DNA from 4 places in the Paenibacillus sp. FSL L8-0641 genome. Region 4 is predicted to be linked to each of the others. Evidence: riboswitches for the same ligand, from Rfam matches in the RefSeq annotation. Region 4 holds a riboswitch; each other region holds the start of a gene.
The links. A riboswitch is a leader RNA that binds a small molecule or an ion and turns the genes downstream of it on or off. The one in region 4 is predicted to bind cyclic di-AMP.

Region 1 (7,266 bases), 1.4 Mb from region 4:
ACTTCTATGCAATCTATTTACCATCGCATCGAGGAACTCATCAAGGAACGGGGAATGACGAAAAAGGCGTTCTGCCAGCAGTTAGGCATTAGTACAGGGAACTTCGGGGATTGGAAAAGAGGAAAAACGACGCCGGGCACGAATAAACTCATTGAAATCGCTTCTTTTTTTGATGCGAGTCTGGACTGGATTATGCTGGGTCGAGATATACAGGGTGAGGTGCTGAAGGAGTCGCAAGACCCTTATTTTTTTGACGCTTCAGGGCAACTGAATTGCCAGGGGGAACCGCTTAGTGAGGCGGAAAGAAATTTTATACTTGAGTATATTGAATTTACCCGCTTTCGTAAAGAGAAAAACCAGCGCAATTCTACTATGGGGTAATGGTTGCTTAGGATTTAATGGGGATTACTAATGAGTAAGGCTGAAAAATGAAAATTATTTCAGAAAAAGTTACTGTTTCGGAGGGGAAACATTTTGGGAGATCAAACTATTTATCAGCGCATTGAAGCTTTGATTAAAGATCGGGGAATGACCAAGAAGGCATTTTGTGAAAAGCTTAAAATCAGTTCAGGGAATCTCGGTGATTGGAGAAGGGGGAAAACAACGCCGGGTACCACTCATTTAATTCAGATTTCGGACTTTTTTAATGTATCGCTCGATTGGTTAATGAAAGGGATTAAGCCGGGAGAAGGCGTACTTCAGGAGCAGAAGGCTGCTTATTTTTTTGGAGTGATGGGGCCACTGAATTGCCAGGCAGAAGATCTTGAGACGGAAGAACAGAATTTTATTTTAGAATATGTTGAATTTGCGAAATATCGTAAGCAAAAAAGTGAGAAGGATAAAACAAAGCCGGAATGATTTTTTGGCTAAAGATTGTCTGGGTTGAAAACCCGTAAACGAACTGGAGGAGTTCGCTTTACGGGTTTATTTGGTTTCTTGGTGATATGGAATGACCTGTATGTAACTGGAATGCTTGTTGGATTTAGAGTGGCGATGCCTCCTTATAATCGTTATCGTCGATGTTCAGAATTGCAGCAACTTGTTTTCTGTACCTTTGTGCTTTGCGGGTGCCGTGAATCAGATTGGACAAGCGTGAAGGCGGAATATTGTGTGTCTCACAAAATGTTTTCTGATCCAGTCGAAGTTCGACAAGCCGTTGTTTGATGGCCCACCCGAAGGAGGTGACAGGCATTTTGTTGTTCAAAAGAAATCGCCCCTTACGGATTCTTACGGAATAATTGGTGTGTTATAATAATCATCAGTAAACATGTTAGAATTAACCATCTGAAACTATGATACACTTTTATACGTGTTTTTACAATCGTAAATACGTTATTTTGTCAAATTAATTACTTAGTTAAGTGCCAGGTGGTTCTGATAATCCGTAAGGGGGCAACATTAATGCATAGTTCAGCAAGCGGTTATCTTTATACAGGACGGTATTATTATCGCTCATATATGTAAGTTAAAATAATTATAATATTTTTGTTTACAAATAGTTGATGAGAGAGTATAATAAATCTGTTGCCTCAATACATTATGATTTGCGGTCGTGGTGGAATGGCAGACACGCTATCTTGAGGGGGTAGTGGGCGTACGCCCGTGGAGGTTCGAGTCCTCTCGACCGCATTATATGCAAGACCTAGTTAAAAAAGCATCCTGACACGGTTTACGTGAAAGGATGCTTTTTTTTGTTAAGTATTTTTCGTTATATTCTTTAGCCACGGAAGCCACGGTTGCAACAGGTCGTTTATTAACTGTGATAATGAAGAATGTCAGTTTTGCTGCAAAAGCTTCTCTATATCTCCCGCCAGCTTATCTGGAGTAGTTTGCGGTGCATAGCGCTTAAATACGTTACCTTCTCTTGTAATTAAGAATTTAGTAAAATTCCATTTGATCGCTTTGGACCCTAATACCCCCGGAGCTGTTTGGGTCAGGTAGCGAAATAAGGGGGGTGCTTGATCGCCATTGACATCTGTCTTGGCGAACATCGGAAAGGTGACACCATATTTGATCTGGCAAAACTCGGAGATCTCCTCACTGGAACCTGGCTCTTGTTTGGCAAACTGGTTGCTGGGAAATCCCAAAATTTCGAGCCCCTGTTCATGATACTGGTCATATAGCTCTTGTAGCGCTTTGTATTGGGGGGTTAACCCACATTTGCTGGCAGTGTTCACGATAAGCAGAACGTTCCCTTCAAATGTGGATAACGGAATTTGTTTCCCTTGCAGGGTTTGCGCATCATATTCATAAACGGTCATAGCATCTCTCCTCATTCAATATCCAGCAATTAAATTGTAGACAATTCAAAGAAGGGTTGCAAGTCTGGAAAAGCTGTATAAAGACCTCAGGCGCTGTAAAATCGTATTTTGCTCAAAACAGTAAATCGCACCGCAAATGGAGCGAATTAAGGTGTTTCTTCTTATAAAAGTGGGTTCAATCGGTGTTTAGCTGGTACATATAGCGTATTTTCTTCTCTTTTTACAAAAAAAGGCCAATAACGCTTTACCCTACGCCAATATTGACATGCTTGTCATTTTCAAAAAAGGATGAAAAACAGAGATTGAAGGAGCTGTGAGAGGCATAGTTGCATTGTAAGCGTTATTATTCATCTTCTATGCTCTAAAGGCCGATTTATAACCCTGCAGTTGAGCTTTACAGTCTTCCATGCGCGGGTGTATGATTCAAGACGTAATTTCAAATTAACTTGAATGAAGCAACAACGAAATGTCTACAGCGCTGAATTTTGCAGTTGCAAAAGCGGGGGAACCAATCGAGACTGTACGGCTTCGGAAGCCGTGTGTCTCATGGGGTGAATTTTCCGGTCAAGTGCCAGAAATAGGGCGACTCTCACGTCCGAATCCGACAGCTAACCTCGTAAGCGTACAGGGAGAGGCAACAAACCGCCGTGTGCAGCCATGGTTTATTTTATCATGGATATGTCAGAAGCCGGAGGAAAGCCTTTTTCCTTCGGCTTCTTTTTGTTGTCTTTTTATACCGGGAGAGGAGCTACTGATGGAAGGTCGGTTAATTATTGTCACTGCACCGAATGAAGCGGGCAGAAGTTTTGTGAAATTGCTTATTTTTAAAAAATTGGCGTTTGCAGTTCTCACGAATAGCGCCCAGGAGGAACGACAGCTCAAAAAAATGGGTGTGGAGCACATTGTCCGCATCAATACCATGCAAGCGGGAAAATGGAATTTTCCAAAAAAAGAAATTGGTAGTGTGTATTTGTTCGAGAACAGCTTGAATCTGACTTGCCGTTTCCTGCAAATATGTCGACCACTAACATCGGAATCGATCTATGTTATTACACACGGCTGTAATCCACAAGGAATTTATCGGGGATTGGGAGCGGACCATGTGATCTACACATTGAACGGAGAGGTGGGTTTTCTGCTGAACGGATAAGCACTTATGACATAGTTGTTTTATGATTTTATGATGGAATAAGAATGGCGATCTGAGGACCGATACGGAGGGTATAAACATGATGGATATATACATGCTGCTCGTCATGGCTGTGAGTTATGGAGTGATACTGCTGTTTGTACGCTGGTGTGATGCGCAGACCTCTAAAGGAGGACGAAGAGGATGATCGTTATACTCGGGCTTACAGCTATTGTGTTTATGTATTTAATCTACGCACTCCTGAACCCTGAAAAGTTCTAGTCACTTGTAGGGATAGAGCGGGCGGGAACAACAGATCTGAGCATTAAAGCATATTGGTAGCAGTTTTTCGCAAACGTGTGCACTTCATAGATGGTCTGAATCGGGTCTGTTGTTCCAAACGCAGGAGCATTTTGAAGGAGGAATAGAGGATGGAGCTGCTTCAAATTGGAATTGTGATCGTTATATTGCTGCTCTTGGTAAAGCCAATGGGTACATATATGTATCATGTATTCTCGAATGAACCGAATCGGACGGATCGGATTTTTGGCAGAACAGAAAAGCTGATTTATAAGGTAGTAGGCTTGAAGAAAGTGGAGAGCATGCGTTGGACTACGTATGTTATGAGTTTCATTGCTACGAACGCCGTGCTTGTGGCAATCAGCTACTTGCTGTTGCGTTTACAGGGAATGCTTCCCGGTAATCCGGCTGGAAACAGTAATATGGAAGCATCACTAGCTTTTAATACGGTAATCAGCTTTATGACGAATACGAATCTCCAACATTATAGCGGAGAAAGCGGGCTTACGTATCTGACACAGATGGCGTTCGTCACGATGATGATGTTCACTTCGGCTGCTTCCGGTTTTTCGGTTGCTGCGGCTTTTATGAGAGGATTGACGCGGCGCGGTGAAGGGATGGGCAATTTCTTTCAAGATTTTATTAAAGCTATTATAAGGATTTTCCTGCCGCTGGCCTTTGTGCTTACGCTGGTGCTGGTCGGATTGAAGGTACCGCAGACGCTACAGCCTACGGCGGATCTTACGACGCTGAGCGGAACACAACAGCAAATTTCTATGGGACCCATTGCTTCTCTGGAGTCCATCAAGCATTTGGGGACGAACGGGGGCGGTTATGCGGGAGCTAACTCTGCGCATCCTTTTGAGAATCCAAGTCCTTGGACGAACGTGCTGGAAATTTTGGCAATGTGGGTAATGCCGGCTTCGTTGCCGTATACCTTTGGATTGTTTGCCCGTAATCGTAAGCAGGGCTGGATTATTTTTAGCTCCATGATGGTATTGTTTCTTATTTTTCTATCCATTACGTATGTATCTGAGAAGACAGGTAATCCGTTAATCCAGACACTGGGTGTGGATGCTTCTCAGGGAAGCATGGAAGGGAAAGAGGTTCGTTTCGGTATTGGACAATCGGCTTTATTCACTGCGGTCACAACAGCGGCAACGACAGGTTCGGTCAATAATATGCATGATACACTAACCCCGCTAGGTGGCATGGCTGCTTTGGGAGAAATGATGCTAAACGTCATTTTTGGCGGCAAGGGTGTCGGGCTGATGAATATGCTGATGTATGCGATTCTGGGTGTGTTTATATGCGGACTGATGGTCGGGAGAACTCCGGAATTTATGGGAAGGAAAATTGAAGGCAAGGAAATGAAGCTGATCGCCGTTGCCATTTTGGTACATCCGTTTCTCATTCTCGCCCCAACTGCGCTTGCGTTTATGAGTCATTGGGGATATGATGCGGTCACTAACCCTGGCTATCACGGGTTGACTCAGGTGCTCTATGAATATGCGTCATCTGCCGCAAATAATGGTTCGGGGTTTGAAGGTCTTTCAGATAACAACGTATTCTGGAATGTCACAACGGGGATGGTTATGTTCTTCGGGCGATATGTATCTATGATTGCATTGTTGGCTGTGGCGGCTTCGTTGAATGCCAAAGCGCCGACTCCGGTGACGACGGGGACACTGCGCACGGACAACAAGTTATTTGGAGCCATTCTGATCGGAGTCGTGCTGCTGATTGGTGCGTTGACCTTTTTACCTGTCATCGTATTGGGACCTGTTGCTGAATTTTTGACCATGTGAAGAAGAAAATGAGAATGGATGAACGGGGTGTTTGACCATGAAGGAACAACGCAAACACATGCTGGACAGAAGCATCTTGAAGCATGCGATCAAGGATAGCTTTATAAAATTAAATCCGATGATGATGATGAAAAATCCTGTCATGTTCGTCGTGGAGATCGGTACATTGGTCGTGCTGCTAATGTTACTGTTTCCCGGTTATTTTGGAACTGACAAGGAAATGGGCTTTAACCTGGCCGTGTTTGTTATTCTGTTGTTTACGTTGCTTTTTGCCAACTTTGCCGAAGCGCTCGCGGAGGGGCGGGGTAAGGCACAAGCTGCCTCTTTAAAAAAATCCAAGCAGGATACGCAAGCTAACAAGCTCGTCGGAAATGACATTCAGGTGGTTAGCTCAACCGAGTTGCGTAAGGGGGACGTAGTTATTGTCTCCCAGGGCGAAATGATTCCAAGCGATGGTGAGGTCATTGAAGGTTTGGCTTCGGTGGATGAATCTGCAATTACGGGAGAATCGGCTCCGGTCATCAAGGAATCGGGTGGTGATTTTTGCTCGGTAACCGGCGGAACGCGAGTGGTTAGTGACCGGATTAAGGTGCGGATTACGACAGAGCCGGGCGAGACATTTATTGATAAAATGATTTCGCTCGTGGAAGGCGCTCAGCGGCAAAAAACGCCGAATGAGATTGCGCTGAACACTTTGCTGATTAGCTTGACGATTATTTTTCTAATTGTGGTAGTTACGCTAGCGCCGATTGCCCGTCATTTTAACATTGATTTGCCTGTTCCTGTGCTGATTTCGTTGCTAGTCTGTCTGATTCCAACCACGATTGGAGGACTGTTGTCAGCCATCGGGATTGCCGGTATGGACCGGGTCACCCAGTTTAATGTGCTAGCCATGTCAGGCAAGGCGGTAGAAGCTTCTGGGGATATCAACACGATGATTCTGGATAAAACAGGTACAATCACCTTCGGGAACCGGATGGCGAGTGAATTCGTGCCTGTAGAGGGCGTGGAGAAGGCAGAGCTAGTGAAGTGGGCAGCAATTAGCTCTATGAAGGATGAGACGCCAGAGGGTCGCTCGGTTCTCGAGTTGATGCGCAAACAGGAGCATGCGTTGGATGAATCCTTGGCGGCAGGTGGAACCTTTATCGAATTCAAGGCGGAGACCCGGATGAGTGGTCTGGATCTGGCCGATGGACGAAAGGTACGCAAGGGCGCAGTGGATTCCGTTCGGCAATGGATCGTATCGCAAAATGGCAGTGTTCCAGCCGATCTGGAGGAAAAAGCGAATCAGGTAGCCTCTGAAGGAGGTACACCGCTGGCAGTCGCGCTAGATGATCAGATATACGGTATTATTTATTTAAAGGATACAGTGAAGCCAGGCATGAAGGAACGGTTTGATCAGCTCCGGGAAATGGGTATCCGTACGATCATGTGTACCGGAGATAATCCGCTGACAGCAGCTACAATTGCACGAGAAGCGGGAGTGGACGACTTTGTAGCTGAGAGCAAGCCGGAGGATAAAATCGCGGTTATCCGACGTGAGCAGGAACAGGGTAAGCTGGTTGCCATGACCGGAGACGGCACCAATGATGCACCTGCGTTGGCGCAAGCCGATGTAGGTCTTGCCATGAATAGCGGCACAGTCGCGGCCAAAGAAGCGGCTAATATGGTGGACTTGGATTCCGATCCGTCCAAAATTATTGAGGTGGTCGCGATCGGCAAGCAGCTGCTTATGACGCGCGGAGCATTGACAACGTTCAGCATTGCG
Region 2 (7,266 bases), 2.8 Mb from region 4:
CACCCAGCACCCTTAATTCGGCATCCGAGATACCAAGCTTCCATAGCTTGTTCAGTCCACGCAGCGCTGCGGCAGCATCACTACTTCCACCCGCCAACCCTGCTGCCACCGGGATATGCTTATCCAGATGGATGTGGACGCCCGTAGACACGTTATAACATTCTTTGATCAGACGCGCAGCCTGAAAAGCCAAATTCTTTTCATCCAATGGTATGTACCCGGCTTGACTTGAAATAATAATGGTATCACGCGGTAACTCAGACATCGTCAATCGGTCAGACAGATCGACCATGGTCATAATCATTTCGACCTCGTGATAACCATCGTCCCGTTTACGTAGAACATCAAGCATTAAATTGATTTTCGCCGGTGCTTTTTCATATATTTTCAAGGCGTTCACCCACCTTCAACTTTTCCCTCAAGACAGCTTAACATATTATATCAGACTCAGCGTGTCAAGTCATGAGGTTCAAAAAAGCGGAGATGACCCGGTCTAATCCCGGATATCCCCGCTTTTCATCAGCACCACCGATGGCTACGATTTGCGAGAAGCAGCCTGCTCAGCAAGCTGGATGGCCCGCTTGACCATATTGCCCGCATCCTTGGCTTTAATGCCTCCCCAGCCTTCTTCCTTGACCGTGTCGTAAAATCCAAGATCTTTGGCCAGCTCGTACTTTAGCTCCTCCGACATGACACTCCGTCTTCTTCGGCTCATACATACGCCTCCTTCGGCAATGGAATAAGGAAGATCATTCCCGGCTTAGTATGTGCAGAGATGTCATGCTTCATCCTGCTCTGTATATACAAAACGGCCCCGTCATTTGAAATGACGAAGCCGTCGTTAAACCTGCAAAGCTGGTATAAATCACGAAATGAATTAAGGTGTTTCAAAATATTCGACTACACTTGTATGGGAGTCGGGATCATATACGCTGACTTCCACCGACTCGGTAAGGATGTCAGCATAGCTGTAGGAGACACGTTTAAACGTCTGTTGCTCCTGATCCAGCTTGACGATAAAAACAGAAGGGTACGTTTCTTCCAAGACACCAGTTCGTTCGACGGTCTTACGGCGTCCGCCGTTAGCCCGCAGCAAAATTTTTTGCCCTACATGTGCGTCGAGACTGCGTTTGATTTCCAACAGCGTATTTTTAGCCATTGCCTAACGACCACCTCTTTCCTTGTCCATTATAACGAATTTTAGAGGGATTGTCAAATCGAGCTAAATATTATAACAACACGAAAAATAAGTTGTCAATTTAATTTTTTGCGAACAGGAATAATTTATATAAAAAATGACAAAAAGCCTCTGAAAGCAGAGGCTTTTTGTTCAAGTCAATCCTATTGGCACATTTGAATCCTAGATTGCAGAAGGCGTTACTTTAAGCGTTGACAAATTTTCAAGCTTCGGCAGGCCGATGCGATAGCTTCCTCTGGTTTCAATTCCACCCACTCCGCGACTGCCGCTGATTGTCTGGTGAAACAGGTCCCCCATATTCACCGTATCACGGATCGAAGTAAAGGCCGCCTTGGCAGCCACGTAAACGGGGTCCAGCGCGTGAATCAGGATACGCCCTGGTGAACTGGCGAAGTTCGCTCCCGCACGCAGCAGCGCCTCAAAATGGGACTGGCACGCCCCCGCTACAATGGTCAGCGAATCCAGATGACGTTCATATTGTCTTGCTACCTGAATTGCCGCCACAAAATTTTGCGAATTTTTATAACTTTTCAAGCTGTACAAATCGTAAGGCTGTGGCTGCTTTAGCACGCCATCATGTCCGGTAATCACTACAATATCCGGACGGATACGGGGAAGCAGCCGGTACAACGTATCCGCCATTGCCGATTCATGAACGTGATGTCCCTCTGCAGGAACACGGAGCTGTTCATATAAACTGAGACATTTTTTCAAATAGCCGGGATCTCCATCCAGATGAAGAACCTTTCCCGGCATTTCAAAATACGTTGACTCGACTGGATCACTCCAGTCCCCAACCAGAGCTGCCTGACTACGAGCAGCTTGCTGCTGGCGTGCCCGTTGCAACAGATTAAGAGACTCACCAGCCTTAATGTGAGCCTGCTGGGTCTTACCGCTAATCTGGTCTGCAGGCACTCTGACCAGATCGTTCACCGGGGAATCGGCCAGCAACCGAAATTCTATTCCCTTAATGATCGCTTTATCCCGCTGGATGTCCTCAACGCGAAACGTGACATCTCCGCCGTACGATTTCCGAACGACCAAGTCTCCTAAACTCATCACACTGTATCACCCCTCGTATATCGTATGGGTGAATGCACAGTTTGGTTCCAGCTTAGGATATACCTGCTTCCACCAGAACAGCACTGAGACGCGCAAATTCCTCAATACTTAGCGTTTCTCCTCGACGGGAGGGTTCAATACCAGCTTGTTGCAACAACGGCTCCAACGTGTCCTTGTTCTCTTTGGTGAAGAATCGGCTTTTTAAGTTATTGGAAATCGTTTTACGACGCTGGGCAAAAGCAGCATGAACCACTTCAAAGAAGTGCTTCTCATCCACCACTTCCACCGGAGGGGCTTCCCGTACACGCAACCGAATGACTGCAGACTCCACATTTGGCTGGGGAATAAATACTGTATTCGGTACAATACAGACTAATTCAGGTTCGCTGTAATATTGTACTGCAATGCTCAGACTACCGTAATCCTTCGTTCCAGGAGACGCAGCCATACGCTCAGCCACTTCTTTTTGGATCATAACGACGATATTCTCCAAAGGGAGCTTGTCCTCCAGTAGCCTCATCAGAATCGGTGTAGTAACGTAATACGGCAGATTAGCCACGACACTTACTTTACTCACGTCTGCAAAATCAGCTGCAAACACCTCGCGTAAATCCAGCTTCAGCACGTCTCCATGACGTACCTTCACATGCTCATAAGGGGCCAACACTTCTTCGAGAATTGGCAGTAGCCGCTGGTCAATCTCAACAGCGGTAACTACCTTGGCCGATTGCGCCAGCTTCTCGGTCAAAGCGCCAATCCCAGGACCAATCTCAAGTGCGCCCTTCGTCTCATCCAATCCGGCAGCATTCACAATCTTATTGAGAATATTTTGATCAATCAGGAAATTTTGTCCCAAACTCTTTTTGAACGAAAAACCGTGCCGTTGAATAATTTCCTTTGTACGCCGCGGTGTTGCTATATCTTGAATTCCTGTCATACGGATATCACAATCCTTCACTTTCAATTTGTGCCAGCGCTCCGGCAAATTCCTCGCGGCTGATCTGAAATACAGAGAGCCGTTTATGTAGCTGCTTTCCGTTACAATAACCAATACCCAGCACATTCCCTAAGGCCATACGGCGTGCAGCAGCATTGGGGTGGGTGATAAGTCCAGCATCAATCAGGTCCGCCCACTCAATCAGCGGGTCGGCGCCTTCTACTGTCGTATGAACCCGTGCGAGAGCGTGTCTGATCGCTTCCGGTGAGGCATTCTCCACACCAATATCTCCTTTGCGCGTCGCTTCTGCCTCGGGTATAAAGGCCTGCTTGCAGCCGGGTACCTTGGAAGCGATAATCTTACGGATGCGCTCCCCTGCATGATCGGGATCGGTTAAAATGATGACCCCCCGCCGCTCCTGCGCCAATGCAATTTTACGCAGCGTCATTTTATTAATGGCTGAGCCGCCAGTTTCTATCGTATCCGCTTCAACAGCGCGGCGAATGGCCACCGTATCATCCCGGCCCTCTACCACAATCACTTCCTTGATCATTTGCATTTCCCTCCACTGCTACACAGCAAGCTATATTTATCTTTCCCTGCTTTTGAAAACAAAATAAGAAGAGGATATCCTCTTCTTAGCATGGCATAACTATGTTGTTAATACTATCGCATTGCCCTCAACATACACAACCTGTTTTAGTTGATTTCAGGCTTTACCGGTCCGATAACATATACGGTTTTACCGTGCTTACGACCAAATTGGTTGGCTCGGCTCAAACTCTCATAATACACATCGATTTTGTGGCCTTTAATCGCGCCACCGGTATCCTCCGCACGGCGGAAGCCCACCCCTTCGATATACACCCACCAGCCGATTGGAATTATACTCGGATCGACAGCGATGGTACGGCCTTCCGTCACGCGCGTGCCGGATGCAGTACGTGTACCGATACCTGGCTCCTGTGAGGAATACGCCGTCATGGAGACATTTTGTAAAACTTTGCTATATTTAAAATTGACGCCTGCTTTACGGACAGCACTGCCCGAACTAACCGTTGTTGTCTTAACCGCATCATTGGGACCGACGGAAGCAGCAAGAACGACCGGCTTTTTCTTCGTTCCTACCGCAATAACCTTATCCACACGGTTCTGTGCAACTTCCTTGTTAACCAGCTGTTTGGATACCAACTTTCCATCATGATATACCTTTTGAACGTGCTGGACTACCACACCCGATTTGCCGCTTTGAATGACCCGATTATCGCCTTTATAAAGACTTGGATCGGCCGTTTTGATGACCTGATAAGGCACCTGTTTTTTCTGTTCGACCTGCTGTTTCTTCACACGGACGATTTTTATGTCCATGTTAGACGAAACAGAGGCATCCAACGCAGGATAAACTTTATCCGTTGACGATAATTTATAGCCCGAGGTACGAATGGCACCTTCTACTGTATTTTCTGTTGTGTACAGCTTTTTCGTCTCATTGCCTGAAGATACTTTAACTTGATTGGCACGTTTAATGACTACGCGGTCCCCATCCTGTACTGCTCCATTTAGCGGCATAGAAATTGTATCATGCGGCTGAAGTGAAATGGAATGCTCGCTCAGCAAATCTTGAAGCTTGGATTCCCGGGTTTCTACCGCAGATGCCTTGCCATCAATGACAAAAAAGACTTGTTTTTTAGATTGCGTGTACATCAGAATTGAAATCATAATCGTTAGCGCGATTAGAAAAATAGCAACCAAAGCAGCCTGGCGCACATTCTCTTGCTTCCAACGCAATACGTAAGACATGCTGGATGAGCGTGACTCATGGGTCTCCTCTTTTTGGAAAATGCCCATTTCCTCCGTCCTCCTTACATAGCCCGCCGTCTGGAGTAAGACATAGTTGAGATTTGACGTGACTATAACAGATTTTCTACAAGACAAGCCCAAACTGCGACTGTCCTGCACCATGTACCCGTCTTCGCGGCATGCTGTCCTCCCCTGTTTAACCACAGTATGATGACAGATTTTCTTTTATTCACAACAAAAAAAGCCAAAGAAAGAGACTAGAGAGCTCTTTCGTGGCTTCCGGCATGTGTGAATATGCGGGAAAACTCATGCACGAGATGGCTTCTCTCTTGTTACGCTTACGGGGTTAGCTGTCGGGTTCGGACGTAGAGAGTCGCCCTAGCTTGGGTCAACCGCTCATGGCGGTCGCCTTCACATTCACCCCGAAGACCCAGAAAGAAATCGAAATACGGCTCCTCTACCTGTTCAATCCCATCTGGGAAAAGAATTTAGGTCGAGCCGGCTGGCGGAAGAGACGTTCCCTTCTTGCACATAAGCCGGACGTACTGTAAGCCATATCGGTTCCCCCGTTCCCTGTAAAAGGGACTCAGCGAGACTGGTTCATGAAATGACTTGTTGATGTTTACATTCAAACAACAATTCACTGAAAAGATGATATCCTGTTTCCATGCATGTTGTAAAGCAGGTTTCAAGTACATTTTTCAAAATATTCGGTTAAAATATTGTAATATTCTCGAGTTTCCTGCAACAAATTCATGATTAGCTTCGTCTATCTCTTTATTTTGATCGATTTCTTCGCTTTTTTATTGAATGTCAAATCGTTCCAAGGCATTTTGGGTCGTTATTGACACTAATTCCTCCACTGTAATCCCCTTAATTTGGGCTGCAGCCTCTGCTACCAGTCTCACATGCGCAGACTCATTTCGCTTCCCGCGAAACGGATGCGGCGTCAGGTAGGGCGCGTCCGTTTCAATGAGCAGACGGTCCAGTGGCACCTGTGCCAGCACCTCTTTTGGCTGCTTGGCATTTTTAAACGTAATAGGACCACCGAAGGAAAGGTGAAATCCCATATCCAGCACCATTTGGGCTGTCTCCCAGCTCCCAGAAAAGGAGTGCATGACTCCGCCAATCTCACTCGCTTTTTCCTCACGCAAAATCTTAACAATATCTTCATGGGCATCCCGGTTATGAATAACAATGGGCATTTTGAGCTCACGAGCCAGACCAATTTGATTTCGAAACACCCGATGCTGAACATCCTTCGGTGATGTATCCCAATAATAATCCAGACCGATCTCTCCGATGGCTACGACCTTCTTATGACTGCATAACGATGCAATCCATTCTAAATCGCCCTCTTGCATTGTAATCGCATCCTGCGGGTGCCATCCAACTGCCGCATAAATAAAATCATACGTCTCGGCCAATTTCATGGTGGATGGAATGGTCTCACGATTAAATCCGATATTGATCATCCGCGTTACTCCTGATTCGACAGCACGTGCTATAACTTCTTCACGATCTTCGTCAAATTGTGGCGCATCCAAGTGAGTATGAGTGTCGAACAAATCCAAGGTTTACATCTCCTTTTTTTACTTACATTTCTATATAGTTGTCTATTCTTTGACAAAATAATTCCTTATTTCGGCAGGAAGCCTGTCTTTTACCGCGTTCAATTTATTCTGGGGAAAATACATATGATATTTCCCTCGGTGAATACCACTTATGGAGCGCACAATTTCCGAAACTTCGGATATTTCACTCACCTCGCCCTGACGTCCAAGCAGTAAAATCTGGTTGTCCGTCGAGCCACCCTGCCGAAACACATCATAAGGAAGATCCGTCGGAAAATCAATTTCAAAATCATATTCAGGGTGCAAACCAGCCTCTTCCAAAGCTTTCCGAATACTGTCAATGGTATCTGTATCCATATTTTCAATCTCTACATATTTATACAATCTACGGTCCATAAAGCGGCTGCTCAAATCACTTAAAATTTCGTCCTTTTCTCGTTTCCACTGGCTAAATACGGTCTGAATTAATGACTCATCGAGCATCAGATATTGCTCTACTGTAAGCTCTCCTTTCAACAGATCCGGCAGCGGGTTCAGCAGAAAACCAAACTCATATCCATTTTTAGACAATTCCTTTGCTCGCTTGAAAATTTTACGTAAAAGGATCTCCGAGCTGCGTGTTACAGGATGAAAATAAATTTGCCAATACATCTGATAGCGTGACATTAAATAATCCTCTACTGCATGCATGCCTG
Region 3 (7,266 bases), 1.5 Mb from region 4:
TATCGCGAGGGACCAGATTTCCGTAAGCTGGATACTTTTCTTCGAGAAAATACCATGGCTTACCGTCCTTATACGTCCAAATACGACCGCCCTCTCCCCGTGCCGACTCGGACATGAGACGCAGCTTGTCATCACCTGGTATAGCCGTCGGATGAATCTGGATAAACTCACCGTTCGCATAGCGTACGCCTTGCTGATACACCGCACCGGCAGCTGTGCCCGTATTAATGACGGAATTCGTGGTTTTACCGAAAATAATCCCGGGCCCACCAGATGCCAAAATAACTGCATCCGCCGCAAAAGTCTTCACTTCCATCGTACGCAAATCCTGCCCGCAAATCCCTCGACAGATGCCTTCATCATCCAGTACAGCCTGTAAAAACTCCCAGTTTTCATACTTGGTCACCAAACCCGCAGATTCCCAGCGCCGTACCTGCTCATCGAGAGCGTACAGAAGCTGCTGTCCTGTCGTCGCACCAGCAAAGGCGGTCCGATGATGCTGGGTACCGCCGAAGCGGCGGAAGTCCAGCAGTCCTTCCGGTGTCCGGTTAAACATGACGCCCATGCGGTCCATGAGATGAATGATCCCCGGAGCCGCTTCGCACATCGCTTTTACCGGAGGCTGGTTGGCCAGAAAATCCCCGCCATAGACCGAATCATCAAAGTGAATCCAGGGGGAGTCTCCCTCACCCTTGGTATTTACCGCACCATTGATGCCACCTTGAGCACAAACGGAGTGGGACCTTTTGACCGGAACCAAAGAAAATAAATGAACGTGAACTCCCGCCTCTGCCGCCTTGATCGTAGCCATTAGACCTGCCAGACCGCCGCCCACGACAATAATGTTGGATGCTGCCATTTCTGCTCACTCCTTTTTTTCAGGATTTTTAACCAAATCCCCTTTTACGTTTGAAAATAGAATTTCAACACAATGTATAATGGATATGACTCATTTACAGTAGTTGTTTAAAAGTACTGCATTGCACCAAGGCAGTTGCTGTTTCCTGAAATTCCGCGCTGCGGAATGCAAGCAGGGAAGCGATGAAGCCGATAGACACCACCACGAATAGGGTCATACAGATATAAGAAGATACTTTTTGCGCACGTGGTCCCACAGTAATCCCCCAACTGACCATAAATGCCCACAGTCCGTTAGCAAAGTGAAAGGATGCCGAAACGACACTGATTAAATACAAAATAAAATAAACCGGGTTTGTCACGATGCCATGCATGACGCCGCCTAGCTCCTCATGGGTTACATTACCCAGAGCGACCTGAAAGCGTGTGTCGTATACGTGCCAGATAATAAATACAAACGTAATGACGCCGGAAATACGCTGGAACAGAAAGCGCCAGTTACGTGAATAGCCGAACCTTTTTACATTCGGGTCAGCCTGATAAGCGATATACAAGCCATAAATTCCGTGGAACAGTAATGGCAAGTAGATGAATAAAGTTTCTAGCACAATAACCAGCGGCAAACCATTCAGGAAGGCCACGCTGCGATTAAATCCTTCCTTGCCGCCCTCCACCGCTGTGAAGTTCGTCACCAAATGCTCAACAAAAAATAGAGCCAACGGAATGACGCCAAGAAGCGAATGCAGCTTTCTGGAATAAAATCCTCTCATCTAGGTCATGCTCCCTTCTCCCAATAATAGCGTTTTCAATAGTAATATAACATATAAAATGACAGTTCCCGACAGGAAATGTCCAACAAGGTGTCCCTTATTAGGAAAAACAAAAGTGTGAACATCTTGTGTCGCTTTCATGTTACTCCTTTTCGGCTTATAATGGAATTGCAATATACGTATTAATTATTATGTCTTTTTTGCATATAGAGAGGAAGTGGATAATTTGTTTGAGGATTTGAACGCTTTTGCCGTCATTGTCGAGCAGTCCAGCCTGAATAAAGCCTCCAAACTGCTGAATCTGTCCCAACCCGCCCTGTCCCGCAAAATTGCCAAGCTAGAGGAAGAGCTGGGTGTAAATCTCTTTGATCGTCGGGGCAAACGGCTCGAAATTACGTCCACCGGCCGATTTGTTTATACATTCGCACTAGAGCAACGGCAACGACAGCTTCGCTTCTTACAAAAGCTCTCCCAGCACAAAAATGAAGCCCAGAGTATGCTTACACTCGGCGCAAGTCTCACGACACTCCAGACAACGCTGCCTACCCTTGTCGAAGCTTTTATGAGCAAGCATCCTCAAACCGAGCTGAAGCTGCTCACCGGTAAAACCCATGAAATCGTCGCCTTTGTACGTGACAAAAAAGCAGACGCCGGTATTGTCGGATCTGCCATTCATGAAGTCGGACTGCGTTGCATTCCGCTATTTGATGATCATTTGGAGCTCGTTGTTCCCATTGGACATGAATTAACCGTCAAGACAGGAACGGCCTCGATGAAAGATCTGCAAGGACTGCCGATGATTATTTTCTCCAAAGGAACCTGGTATCGCAGTCTGACGGATGACTTGTTCCAGCGCAGCGGCATCATGCCGGATATCCGCATGGAAATCGACTCCTTCGAGGCAATTGTACGCCTGCTTCCAACCTGTAAGGCTTCTGCCTTGCTACCCAAATCCTATTTGCGCAGCGAACTATTACGGGATAATGGACTCACTGCACTGTACTTGCCCGATTTGAAGGAGACACGCCGAACGACCTCCCTCATTTACTCGGAGACGACCGATCTCGGTCCGACAGCACGACGCTGGATTAGCGAGACACGTGCGTCGTTTGCAGGCTACCGTATGGTGTAAAGGGTTTAGCCCTCTTCATTAACATTAACAACCTCATCCTCAAAGCGGCCGATATTATCATTCGAGCCGATGATGACCATAATATCGTCGGCTTTTAATCGATCCATAGCCGTCGGTGCGATCAGGATACCATTCGCCGTATGAAGCGCCACGACGCTACAACCAAAGCGGGTACGGGCATTTAGCTCTGCTAGCGTTTTGCCATTCAGACATGCAGGTACATTGAGTTCCACAATACTATATTCCTTAGACAACTCCAAATAATCGAGCAAATTAGGCGTGACTAGCTGGTGAGCCACCCGGATACCCATATCCCGTTCTGGATAAATAATCCGGTCCACACCGAGCTTTTCTAACGCACGCCCGTGCAGCACAGATATGGCTTTGGCTACGACTTTTTTCACACCCAGCTCCTTCAGCAAAATGGCGGTGAGGATGCTTACCTGAATGTCATCACCAATAGCAACAATGCCACAATCGAAATTACGGATGCCCAGTGATCGCAACGAGTCTTCATCGGTAGCGTCCGCCACGACAGTATGTGTCAACATCTCACTCATACTGTCCACAACATCCTCATTCCGGTCAATGCCTAGCACCTCGCACCCCATATCCACCAATTGCAAAGCCAGGCTTGAGCCAAACCGCCCCAAGCCAATAACTACAAACTGCTGCGTCTTCATATCTACTCGAAAACTCCCTTATCCTATAATCATTTTACCTTCCGGATGACGATATAATTCTTTACCCTTTTTCGGCCCCAGTGCATAAGCTAGCGTGAGTGGCCCCAGTCTACCTGCAAACATCGTCAGGGTAATCACCAGCTTGCCTATGACTGTCAAATCAGGTGTAAGCCCCATCGACAGCCCCACCGTACCAAACGCAGATACCGTCTCGAACAAGATCATCAGAAAATGATGATCTTCGGTTGCCGACAAAATCATCGTCACCCCGATCACGAACAGCAACCCCAGCAGTGTAATGGTCAAAGCCTTGTAAATTCGTCCCTGCGCAAGTCGGTACTTGAACAGTACAATATCTTCCCGCCCCCGCAGCATCGAAATCACCGCTCCAATGAGCAGGGCGAATGTTGTGGTCTTAATCCCGCCTCCAGTAGAGCCAGGAGAAGCCCCGATAAACATGAGTATGATGATAAAAAACTGCGTAGCCTGCCGCAAGCCTGCAATGTCCAAGGTATTGGCACCTGCGGTACGGGGAGTAACGGACTGGAATAAAGATCCCAATAGCTTACCACCCCAATCAAGCGAGCCGAGAGTCTTCGGATTCGTAAACTCAAATACAAAAATCACGAGCGTGCCGACTACAATCATAGCGCCCGTCATGCTGAGTACCACCTTGGTATGCAAGGACAGTCTCTTGCGCTTGCGATATTCTGCCAGGTCTGACATCACTACAAAACCAATGCCGCCTGAAATAATCAAAAACATGGCTGTAAAATTAACAATCGGATCATATACATAACCTGTCAAGCTGCGAAATTCACCGAATAAATCAAAACCAGCATTGTTAAACATGGAGATGGCATGCCAGATTCCAAAATAAATCGCCCTGCCTACGGGCATATCAAAGGACCAGCGAACCGAGAATATCGTAGCGCATACGCCTTCAATAACCAGTGAGTACAGTAATACCTTACGGATTAACCCGACAATTCCCTCTACAGAAGTCTGATTCATCGCTTCCTGCAAAATGAGACGCTCCCGCAGGGAAATCCGACGCTTGAACACCAGTGCAATCAAGGTAGCCATGGTCATAAAGCCTAGGCCGCCGATCTGAATGAGCGCCACGATAACAACTTGACCAAAGGTTGTAAAAAAGGTCCCCGTATCCTTTACGACAAGCCCTGTAACACAGGTCGCGGAAGCGGCAGTAAACAAAGCGTCTATAAACGCAAGTGGCTTTCCTGTTGTATTGGAGATCGGCAGCATTAACAATAAACTACCTATTAGAATGATAATGGCAAAGCCCGCAACGAATATCTGCGGTGGAGAAAGCCGGAGCCAGCTTGCATTGGGATTCATCTATTCATCACTTCTCTCCTAATCCTTAAAACTATAAAAACAGTGATTTAATACGGTGTAAGCTCGCTACGCGTTCCATTTGATCTTCCGATCGTCGTTGCCCCTGAATTTTTTGATTTTTCCAAACCTTAGTTAACTATAATTAGCATTCCCTGAATACAGGAAGAATGCATGTCAAGCACTACTCGGCCCCCTGTGCTATTGGCGGGCAGTAGCGAAGGGGGCAGAATTGTTCTGAAGAAGCGAAGCGTTTGCCTTTATCTCCGGATTTTAACCATTAAAGGGGGTATACAATCAAAAAATCCGGGGATAACAGCAATCGGAAGAATAATCTGCACCCGCAGCGGTCTATCTAACCAATCCAAACACTTTTATACGCACAAAAAAAGACACCGGAAAACCGAGTGCCTGACTTGGTTCCTGCTCATAGCCTACGAGGTTAGCTGACGGATTCGGGCAGCACAGTATGCCCTATTTACACTTCCGATCCACCAGTGATCGGCTGTAAAATTCACCCCAGTAACATGGTTCCCCCGTTTTCCCATAGAAATTCGGCTCAACTGTATATCATTACCTATGTATTTTATAGGCATTGCCTCAAGATTATAATCCTTCTATATCCAGATCACAAAACCGATTTCGTCGAAAAAACGTGAAATTGGCTTTATTTTGCGAATGGGCATCGTTTAATCGCAGCTTATCTTATTTTATTGGAACTTTAAAGTGCTTTCACTCTATTTTCATGAATATCGCTGGTCTGTTGGCGGGAACCTGTGCAGTATGATATCTTTAATGGATGTTCTTATTTACAGATTAAGGAGGAAACTCATGAATCCTATCGGGAAACCGGTCGTGCTCACGGCCAACTTCAAAAAATTAGGCTTGCTGGGCGGGATTGGCCTGATTTGCTTTTTTATCTTTCAATTGCTTATTCCCTCGCTTAGCAATCCAAGTCCAGAATCAGTAATGAATGCAAAGGTCATCAGCAAACAAGAAGCGGTTATACACGCATTGGACTTCGCCCGCTCCGAGCTGGGATATACTGAATCACAGCCAGAGAAGCCTCTGGTGACCTATCAGGCCGAAACAGATTTGTACGGTTATTTATCTAGAGAAAAACTGCTTCAACAGTACGACCGTACATGGAAGAAAAATTACCCTTACGAAACCTTTCGGGTCGATCTGCCTGAATCCTCAGCGAAGAGCAAGCTGCAAATTCACGTAGATTTATCCACTGGGAAGGTCGTTAGTTTTAAACGGATCACCTCCAGCACCAATTACACGCAGGCTGATATTTCTACGGATGAACAAGCACGTAACAGGCTTGTACGTGTGGCTGAGGACGGCATGACGCTTGAAGCCAAGGAGCAGGCGGCCGCTGTATGGGTGAAGCGCTTTGGCTTTAAGCCGGCGGATTTAAAGCTCGCGACCACTGAACAAGAAGGCGGATTAAAGTATACCATAGACGATAAAAAAATCGGCGCCTCGGTACTTACACTGGCTTTTACTTTTGAAAACGGTGATGTTCGCTCCTTCACTCAAAGCTTTTCGGCCCCGTCGTCCTATACCGATTATATCGAAAAGCAAACATTTTGGGCGAATTGGATGACCTATGCGGGTTATGCCCTGTTTAGCTTTGCGCTGGGTGTACTTGCCATTGTGTATGCATCACTCACCCGACGACATACTTCATTTGTACGCGGCATTGTTCTATCCGTTATATACTTTATTGCTAGTATAGCTGGGACCATGAACATGCTGCCTTTATTGCAAGCAGAAGCAGGCGGTAAGGGCATGCTTATATTTCTTATGGTTTTCCAGATTGGTGTTACCTTCGTCATGGCTGTAGCGCTCTACTTCTCCTTGGTCGGCGGTGACGGACTTATGCGTCAGGTTGGACTGAATGCATGGCCACGTGCGAAAGAGCCGGGCTACGGGCTGTATGTGCTTCGCAGTATGTATGTCGGCTACTTGTGGGCCTTTATTTTACTCGGGGTACAATCCATTTTATTCTTTATACTGGAGCGCACATTTAATACATTCTCCACAACAGATGCCACGCAATCCCCTTACAATATGGCTTATCCATGGCTGCTGCCAATTATGGCCTGGATGGCAGGTATTGGAGAAGAGACTGTCTACCGTCTGTTTGGTATTCCGATGGTCAAAAAAATAGTGAAAAATACTTTTGTTGCTTGTCTGATCACCACGCTGATTTGGGCACTGGGACATACACTTTATCCGATCTATCCAGTGATTTCCAGACCTATTGAGCTGACTTTTCTTGGTTTGCTGTTCAGTTTTGTGTTCCTGCGTTACGGCTTTATTGCCGCTATGTTCAGCCACGTTATTTTTGACAGCATTCTAATGGGACTTAGTGTGATAAGTCTGGGAGACACTGTGAATGTGAGCGCTGGTCTATTCTGGATCTTACTTCCAGCCATCGTGGGTTACATCATTTATT
Region 4 (7,266 bases):
TTATTTTCGTATTGCTTCAACAAAGCGGCAAGCTCATCGTCCACGGCGCTTTTCTTATCCAGCTCTTTGAACTCCTCATCCAACGATTTTTCCTTAGAAGACATTTCGTTGCTCGCTTCGGCACGTGCTTCTGCTTGCAGCATTTTTTCCTCCATACGCTTCAATCCGGCAGTTGCCGTATCAGAGCTAAAACCGTTCATAGCTTTGTTAATTTCAGTTTGCGCTTTAGCTGCGTTATAACGGGCAACCAGTGTCTCGCGCTTGTTTTTCATTTCTGTCAGCTGTCTGCGCATTTCATCCAGCTTGCCACGCAGGTTATCGGCCGCAGCTTTGTTCTGTTCGTAACCAGCTTTGAACTCGTTCATTTTTTGTTCAGCAGATTTCTTTTCTTCCAGCGCGCGACGGGCCAGATCTACATTTTGTGCTTTTGCAGCGGTATGTGCCTGTTCTTCGCGTTTCTTTACCAAAGCAGCCTGTTCTTCGTATTGCTGTTTGAATCTCTTTTCAATAGCAATTTGAGCGGCTACCGCTTTCTCTGCATCTTCCAGGTCCTCTTGCATATCACGAATGTATTGGTCCGTCATTTTAACTGGATCTTCTGCCTTGTCAATAATGGCGTTAATGTTGGACATCGTAAGATCTCTTAATCGTTTGAAAATAGACATGTGAAGTTCCTCCTAGAGTTGAATGCTTAAATTTTAAGCTCTGTACACATGTTTACGCAAGCTTTGCAAAGAGGGTTTCAAAAATTATCTAAAAGCCGCGCAAGTAAGGCTCTGGGATGTCGGCCTGTACTTTTAGCTCCCGCGATGCATGCAACGCCCAATAGGGATCACGCAGCATGGCGCGGCCTATTGCTACCAGATCAGCTTCTTTTTGCTGAACAACCCGACGGGCGTCTTCATAATCATCCAGTAATCCAACAGCAATTACAGGTACATTCAGCTTTTCACGGACGGTATGAGCTAAATCCACCTGATAGCCAGCACGCGCAGACGGCCCTCCGCCAGAACCAATTGGACCCTCGCCACCAGAAGAGATATGGAAAATGTCCACACCTGCATCACGATATCGTTCCCCTACACCTGTTATGTATTCCACATTATATCCATCCTCGACGTATTCTTTGGCAGATATCCGCATAAGCACAGGCATATCAGCAGGAAGAACCTCTTTAACAGCATGTATGACCTCAACACCGAACAGTGACAGATCCTGGCCATATTCATCTTCTCTCGTATTTGTTAAAGGCGAATGAAATTGATGGATCAGATAGCCGTGAGCGCCATGTATCTCAACCGTATCAAAACCGGCTTCCACCGCGCGGCGCGCGCCTTCTTTGTATGCCTGAACCAGTTCCCTGACTTCTGCTGTCTTTAAGGCGTGCGGCTTTTTAAGGCGTTCGCTAAAAGGAATCGAAGAAGGAGCCACAGGTTGCTCAGCATCTTCGGCCTTGCGTCCAGCGTGGCCTAGTTGAATGCCAATTTTGGCACCATACTTGTGAACTTCCTCTACAATCTTACGATATGCAGGAATATGTTCGTCACTCCAAATACCTAAATCACGATCCGTAATACGTCCATCAGGATGAACCGCTGTCATTTCCACAATAATAAGACCAGCACCTCCTACTGCTCGGCTCACATAATGGACATGATGCCAATCCGTCGGATTTCCATCCTCGGCCTCCACACTGAATTGGCACATCGGGGGCATAACAATCCGATTTTTTAAAGAAAGCCCCTTTAATTGATAAGGAGTAAACAAGTCGGTCACTTTTATCCTTCCTTCCTTCAATTCCATGTCTGTATAATTATGAATTGCAACCCCATTATACACCAGCTGTCACGGGATACCGAATCCGTTGTAAGGCTAAAACTTGCGAAAATGCTCTTGTTTTCGGTCATGTTTAAGAGAATATGTACGTTTAGCTCCATCATCTTCATTGATAATCATTTCATCGCGAACTTCTTTCCAGACGTTTATGAGCCTAACTTGGTAACCAGCATATTTTTAATAGGACAGGTACATAATAGTCGAGAGCACCACTAGGTACCACTGCACGAAAAGGGGGGATACATATGCCGTACAAGGGAGTGTTGCCATGCTTGGCACTGTTACTAGCATTTTCAAGTTTACCCGTTCACGCGGATGCGCCTCCCAAGATCGGAACGCCCCATCCCAAGGAAGCAGCTGTTGCTTCTTCTGTACATCTGAGTACAGATCGAGCTACTCCTACATTAGCAATGTTGCGTAAAAAACATGCGGACATTTTTAAAATGTGCGGCCCACACACCCGCCAAATTGCCTTAACCTTTGATGATGTGCCCGATTCTAGGTATACGCCGCAGGTTTTGGACGTATTACACGCCAACGGCATCAAAGCCACCTTTTTCATCGTCGGTCACCGTGCGGAAAAGCATCCGGGGATTATACGTCGTATTATCCGTGAAGGCCATGCTATAGGAAATCATTCCTATACTCATCCGGATTTTAGGAAGGCTACACCAGAACGCTTTCGCAACCAGATTACAAAAACAGAACGTATTTTACAAGCCAGCGCAGGTTTTCGCCCCAAGTTGATTCGTCCACCCTACGGTGAAATTACAGAGCCTCAAATAAAGTGGGCACGTCGTCATGGCTACATGATTGTCAACTGGAATGTAGACTCTCTCGACTGGAAGGGACTAAGTAAAACACAAATTCAGCGAAATGTGATTCCAGCTACAGGGCCTGGCTCTATTATTTTAATGCACGCTGGTGGAGGTCAAAGTTCCAACTTGCAAGGCACTGTCCAAGCTTTGCCGGGTCTAATTCACTCTCTAAAAGCTAAGGGCTACAAATTTGTGACAGTCCCCCGGCTACTCCACACATCGGAACGAAAATAACAGTATGTTTATAATTGAGGTCCAAGCTAAAGCAAGTAAAAAGGCTGTCTTACCAGCAGAAGTATTCTGCTCGTCAAGACAGCCTTTTTACGGATAGGACCTGATAAGAGTCCGACCTAGATATATACGGATATAGGCGTTATGTTTACATAATATATATTATGTTTAATTAAACTGTATATACGTACAATGCTATTTATCAATAACGTACAGCTTCACATTTTGAAATCCAAAGTCGTTCACAAATGATTTGTTGCCTGGAATAAAGATATCAATCCGCTTTCCTGTAATGGCGCTGCCCTGATCGCGAGCGACAGCTACAAAAGAATGATCCGGCAAACCTGGATGGGAGTAGCCTGTAACCAGTACTTTCGTGCCCATCGGAATGACGTTAGGATCTACCGCAATTGTACCTAGTTTAAGCGGATTGCCGTAGTAGTCCACTGCGCCCCATTTACCATTCTCATCGGCTGCGGCAGAATACGCTGAAGCCTTAACGTCAACTATTTTGCTATAGTTGAATGTTTTACCCCAAGCTTCAATCGTTGGCGCCTCATTCGCTGCTGCTTTCTCCGTAAGAAGCTGCGGCTTCGATTCCGAAGCTGCCTTTACACTTTTTTCGCCAGGCACCTTAATTTGCAGACCTGCATATATATTGCTGGAGGCAATGTTTGGGTTAGCCTTTGTTAGCTCGTCTACCGATACTCCATAACGTTGAGCAAGCAAAAAGAAGGTATCGCCCTCTTTGGCAGTGTGAAGCGAGGCAGCATCCGCTATTCCAGCTGTCTGTGCCAACCCTGCAATAGCTGCGGCAAGCACCGCAATTTTCATCGTTTTACCAATATGTTTTAAATGTTTCAAAGATATGTACCTCCTCTTTTATGCCTGCGAAGTTAGCTGTCGGATTCGGACTCAGGAGAAGCCCTATGCTTGTGCAATTCACCCCTAGGCATATTCCTCATCGTCTTATGACGTATCGGAATGGCTGCCGTTGTTACGTCCCCCGCACTTCCCATAGTTTGGGCCAGCATTTCAGCGCTTGTCTAACCGCATGCTGTCCCGGTAAGTTTTGGCTTACTGCATAATATCACAATTTTGTAACCTTATCCGCATGAAAATGTTGGGAACCCTGAACATCATACTACACTCGTTACAATTTTGTCATTAAGAAATCGATATTTGTTACGAAAGTATGGGGAAATGGTGACAAAATAAGAAAAGCCCTCCGTCAACGGAGAGCTCTTTTATGATTAGACCAGCACTTTCTTACAATACTTTGGCAAGAAAATCACGAGTGCGATCATGGCTTGGAGTGCCAAATACCTGGTCTGGTGCACCCTGCTCCACAATTTGACCGTTATCCATAAAGATAATTCGATCGCCTACCTCGCGGGCAAAGCCCATTTCATGCGTTACAATTACCATTGTCATACCGCCTTCGGCGAGCTTCTTCATTACATCCAGAACCTCTCCAACCATTTCAGGGTCCAATGCAGAAGTCGGCTCATCGAACAGCATTACGTGCGGCTGCATGGCCAAAGCACGCGCAATCGCAATACGTTGCTTCTGACCGCCGGATAGCTGGTTCGGATAGGTATTCTTCTTATCCTCGAGCCCCACGGTACGCAGGAGTTCTAATGCAATTTTTTCCGCTTCCTTACCTGACTGTTTTCTAACCTGCGTCGGTGCAAGCGTCAGGTTCTGCAACACTGTTTTGTGTGGGAACAGATTAAAATGCTGGAACACCATCCCCATTTTTTCCCGGGTTACATTAATATTATGACCACGAGCTGTAATCGGCTCGCCCTCAAATAAAATCTCCCCATCCGTCGGCTGTTCTAACAGATTCATACAACGCAAAAACGTACTCTTCCCCGAACCGCTGGGACCGATGATAACGACAACTTCTCCTTTGGCGATATCTATATCAATGCCTTTTAAAATCTCATTCTTGCCGAACGATTTACGCAATTGTTTAACGGTGATCACTGGCTCTCAACTTCCTTTCCCATAAACCAAGCAGCTTAGACAAGCTGAATGTCATTACAAAATAAATAGCGGCTGCGATTACGAACGGACTTAATCCTTCATAGGTGATATTCTTAATGACTTGGGCTTGGTACATAATATCCACCATCCCAATGGTCGAAATAATAGATGATTCTTTAATGATTGTAATAAACTCATTACCAATAGCAGGTAGTATAGATTTAAATGCTTGCGGTAAAATGACGTGACGCATTGCTTTGCTTCGCCCCATCCCGAGCGAACGGGCTGCTTCCATCTGTCCACGGTCTACAGCCTGAATACCCGCACGGAAAATTTCAGCCAAATATGCCGAGCTATTCAGAGACAATGTGATCACACCCGACTGGAGTGGGGTAAAATTGATACCCAGCGTCAAAGCAATTCCGTAGTGAATGATCATGAGCTGTACCAGCATAGGTGTACCGCGCAGGATCTCGACATATGTGGTACCTAACCACTCAATGATACGTATACCACTCATTCGCAGCAAGGATATGATCAGACCAATAATGAATCCAAACAATACTCCGAGTGCAGACAACAACAGAGTGTAGCCAATACCCGTAGCGTAAAGACTACGGTATTTCATAAATATATCTACAATGCTATTCGAAGAAACCTGTCTGTCGGCAGACAGTGCACTCGCTTCTGTAGAAAACTTCTCAATCGCCCCCTCCGCTTTCAGGCGAGCCAACGTTTTATTTACAGAGGTAAGCAATTCAGTATTTCCTTTACGGATACCTACGGCAGTTTCTGCACCTTCATCTTCAGGTACTGCCTTGGCAAGTGTCACGGTACCGTCTAGTGTGTATCCTTTAGCCACGGTATCTTCGATTACAACTGCGTTGATACGCTTGGTCCGAAGCTGGAGTACCAGATCGGATATTTTATCCAATGAGGTAACCGAAGCATTAGGCACTTTTTGTGCAATTTCTTCCTGAATACTCCCTTTCTGTGCACCGAGCTTCTCTCCTTTCAGAGTAGCCATCGTTGAATATTTGTCCTTATCCTCCGGGCGTACCATAATGACTTGTTTGGAGTGATAGTACACATCCGAAAAATCAATGCTCTTTCTGCGCTCATCCGTCGGTGTCATACCGGACAGTACCAAGTCTACACGACCACTTTGCAGAGCAGGCAGCAAGGAATCAAAGCTCATGTCCTCTGGGACCATCTCTGCGTTCAGATCCTTGGCGATTTCCTTGGCAATCTCCACATCGAACCCAACAATGGTTTTCTTACCATTAATGACTCTATAAAACTCATACGGCGGAAAGTCGGCACTCATGCCCACTACAAGTTTTTTCTGTGGTTTTGCTTCCGTTCCGTATGCATTGAGCATGGGAAGACCCGTCAACAGCAAGATAACCGCCGTCAAAACCAGGGCGGTAAAACGATATGCCTTTTTCAATCTTTTTTTCTCTCCTTAAATTCTTTATAATAAATAAGATTGTGTCATTATAAATGAATATGCATGATTATGCAATGAATGTTATAGTACAATTTCAGCATACCTAGCGCAGTACCTACATTACAGCTTATATAAAGGAGTTTTCAGCATGGATTTTAAACAGACCATTCAAAAGACAATTGAGCAGCATGCCCCACGCTTTAAGGACATTTCGTTATATATTGGGGCAAATCCTGAACTTGGAAACGAGGAATTTCTGGCCGCTGCCCGTTTAAAAGAAGAACTCATTTTTCACGGTTTTGAGGTCCAGGCACCCGTTTTGGGCATAGAAACAGCCTTTATTGCAACTTACAAAGCTGAAAAATCCGGACCGATTGTTGCTTTTCTGGCAGAATATGATGCTCTGAAAGGTTTAGGACACGCCTGTGGGCACCATCTGATATGCATGATGAGTACCGGTGCTGCCGTTGGCCTCAAGTCGATCATCGACGAAACTGGTGGAGAAGTACGGGTATACGGCACACCTGCCGAAGAAACTCGTGGTGCTAAGGTCCCTATGGCCTCTGCCGGTTTGTTTGATGATTGCGACATAGCACTTATGACGCATCCTTATGATCGTTACGAAAAATCAGGCAAATCGCTGGCGATTGATGCTGTACAATTCGAATTTTTTGGTCAATCCGCTCACGCGGCTGCCAGCCCGCACGAAGGCATTAACGCGCTGGACGCTGTGATTCAAACGTTCAATGGCATCAATGCGTTCCGTCAACAAGTAAAAAGTACAGTGCGTATCCATGGGATCATTAATCAGGGTGGGCAAGCAGCCAATATTATTCCTGATTACGCCTCAGCCCAATTTTATGTAAGGGCCGCTACACGTCAAGAACTGAACCCGCTGACTCGCCGTGTTATTCAAATTGCTGAAGGAGCTGCTTTACA

Region 1: linked by a shared signal. The riboswitch ahead of MKY16_RS06790 (hypothetical protein) and the one ahead of MKY16_RS12645 (3D domain-containing protein) in region 4 are both predicted to bind cyclic di-AMP.
Region 2: linked by a shared signal. The riboswitch ahead of MKY16_RS00140 (3D domain-containing protein) and the one ahead of MKY16_RS12645 (3D domain-containing protein) in region 4 are both predicted to bind cyclic di-AMP.
Region 3: linked by a shared signal. The riboswitch ahead of MKY16_RS19775 (TrkH family potassium uptake protein) and the one ahead of MKY16_RS12645 (3D domain-containing protein) in region 4 are both predicted to bind cyclic di-AMP.

What each region holds. Positions count from the first base shown of each region.
Region 1 is NZ_JBBOUW010000001.1:1,500,377-1,507,642, forward strand. Features, by position in the region: gene MKY16_RS06765 (helix-turn-helix domain-containing protein) at 7-381, shown strand; gene MKY16_RS06770 (helix-turn-helix domain-containing protein) at 475-858, shown strand; gene MKY16_RS06775 (hypothetical protein) at 983-1,204, opposite strand; tRNA gene MKY16_RS06780 (tRNA-Leu) at 1,547-1,629, shown strand; gene MKY16_RS06785 (glutathione peroxidase) at 1,776-2,261, opposite strand; cyclic di-AMP (ydaO/yuaA leader) riboswitch at 2,728-2,900, shown strand; gene MKY16_RS06790 (hypothetical protein) at 3,016-3,411, shown strand; gene MKY16_RS26100 (potassium-transporting ATPase subunit F) at 3,595-3,672, shown strand; gene kdpA (potassium-transporting ATPase subunit KdpA) at 3,822-5,498, shown strand; gene kdpB (potassium-transporting ATPase subunit KdpB) at 5,536-7,266, shown strand, end outside.
Region 2 is NZ_JBBOUW010000001.1:28,253-35,518, reverse strand. Features, by position in the region: gene ispE (4-(cytidine 5'-diphospho)-2-C-methyl-D-erythritol kinase) at 1-391, opposite strand, end outside; gene MKY16_RS00165 (small, acid-soluble spore protein, alpha/beta type) at 536-715, opposite strand; gene veg (biofilm formation stimulator Veg) at 878-1,159, opposite strand; gene yabG (sporulation peptidase YabG) at 1,361-2,257, opposite strand; gene rsmA (16S rRNA (adenine(1518)-N(6)/adenine(1519)-N(6))-dimethyltransferase RsmA) at 2,313-3,197, opposite strand; gene rnmV (ribonuclease M5) at 3,205-3,750, opposite strand; gene MKY16_RS00140 (3D domain-containing protein) at 3,897-5,045, opposite strand; cyclic di-AMP (ydaO/yuaA leader) riboswitch at 5,317-5,599, opposite strand; gene MKY16_RS00135 (TatD family hydrolase) at 5,801-6,571, opposite strand; gene MKY16_RS00130 (HD domain-containing protein) at 6,614-7,266, opposite strand, start outside.
Region 3 is NZ_JBBOUW010000001.1:4,363,657-4,370,922, forward strand. Features, by position in the region: gene sdhA (succinate dehydrogenase flavoprotein subunit) at 1-859, opposite strand, end outside; gene MKY16_RS19760 (succinate dehydrogenase cytochrome b558 subunit) at 954-1,628, opposite strand; gene MKY16_RS19765 (LysR family transcriptional regulator) at 1,855-2,760, shown strand; gene MKY16_RS19770 (potassium channel family protein) at 2,766-3,443, opposite strand; gene MKY16_RS19775 (TrkH family potassium uptake protein) at 3,462-4,802, opposite strand; cyclic di-AMP (ydaO/yuaA leader) riboswitch at 5,216-5,369, opposite strand; gene MKY16_RS19780 (CPBP family intramembrane glutamic endopeptidase) at 5,631-7,266, shown strand, end outside.
Region 4 is NZ_JBBOUW010000001.1:2,852,173-2,859,438, forward strand. Features, by position in the region: gene MKY16_RS12630 (PspA/IM30 family protein) at 1-665, opposite strand, end outside; gene MKY16_RS12635 (NADH:flavin oxidoreductase/NADH oxidase) at 754-1,776, opposite strand; gene MKY16_RS12640 (polysaccharide deacetylase family protein) at 2,082-2,888, shown strand; gene MKY16_RS12645 (3D domain-containing protein) at 3,081-3,749, opposite strand; cyclic di-AMP (ydaO/yuaA leader) riboswitch at 3,756-3,924, opposite strand; gene MKY16_RS12650 (amino acid ABC transporter ATP-binding protein) at 4,155-4,877, opposite strand; gene MKY16_RS12655 (ABC transporter substrate-binding protein/permease) at 4,864-6,327, opposite strand; gene MKY16_RS12660 (M20 family metallopeptidase) at 6,476-7,266, shown strand, end outside.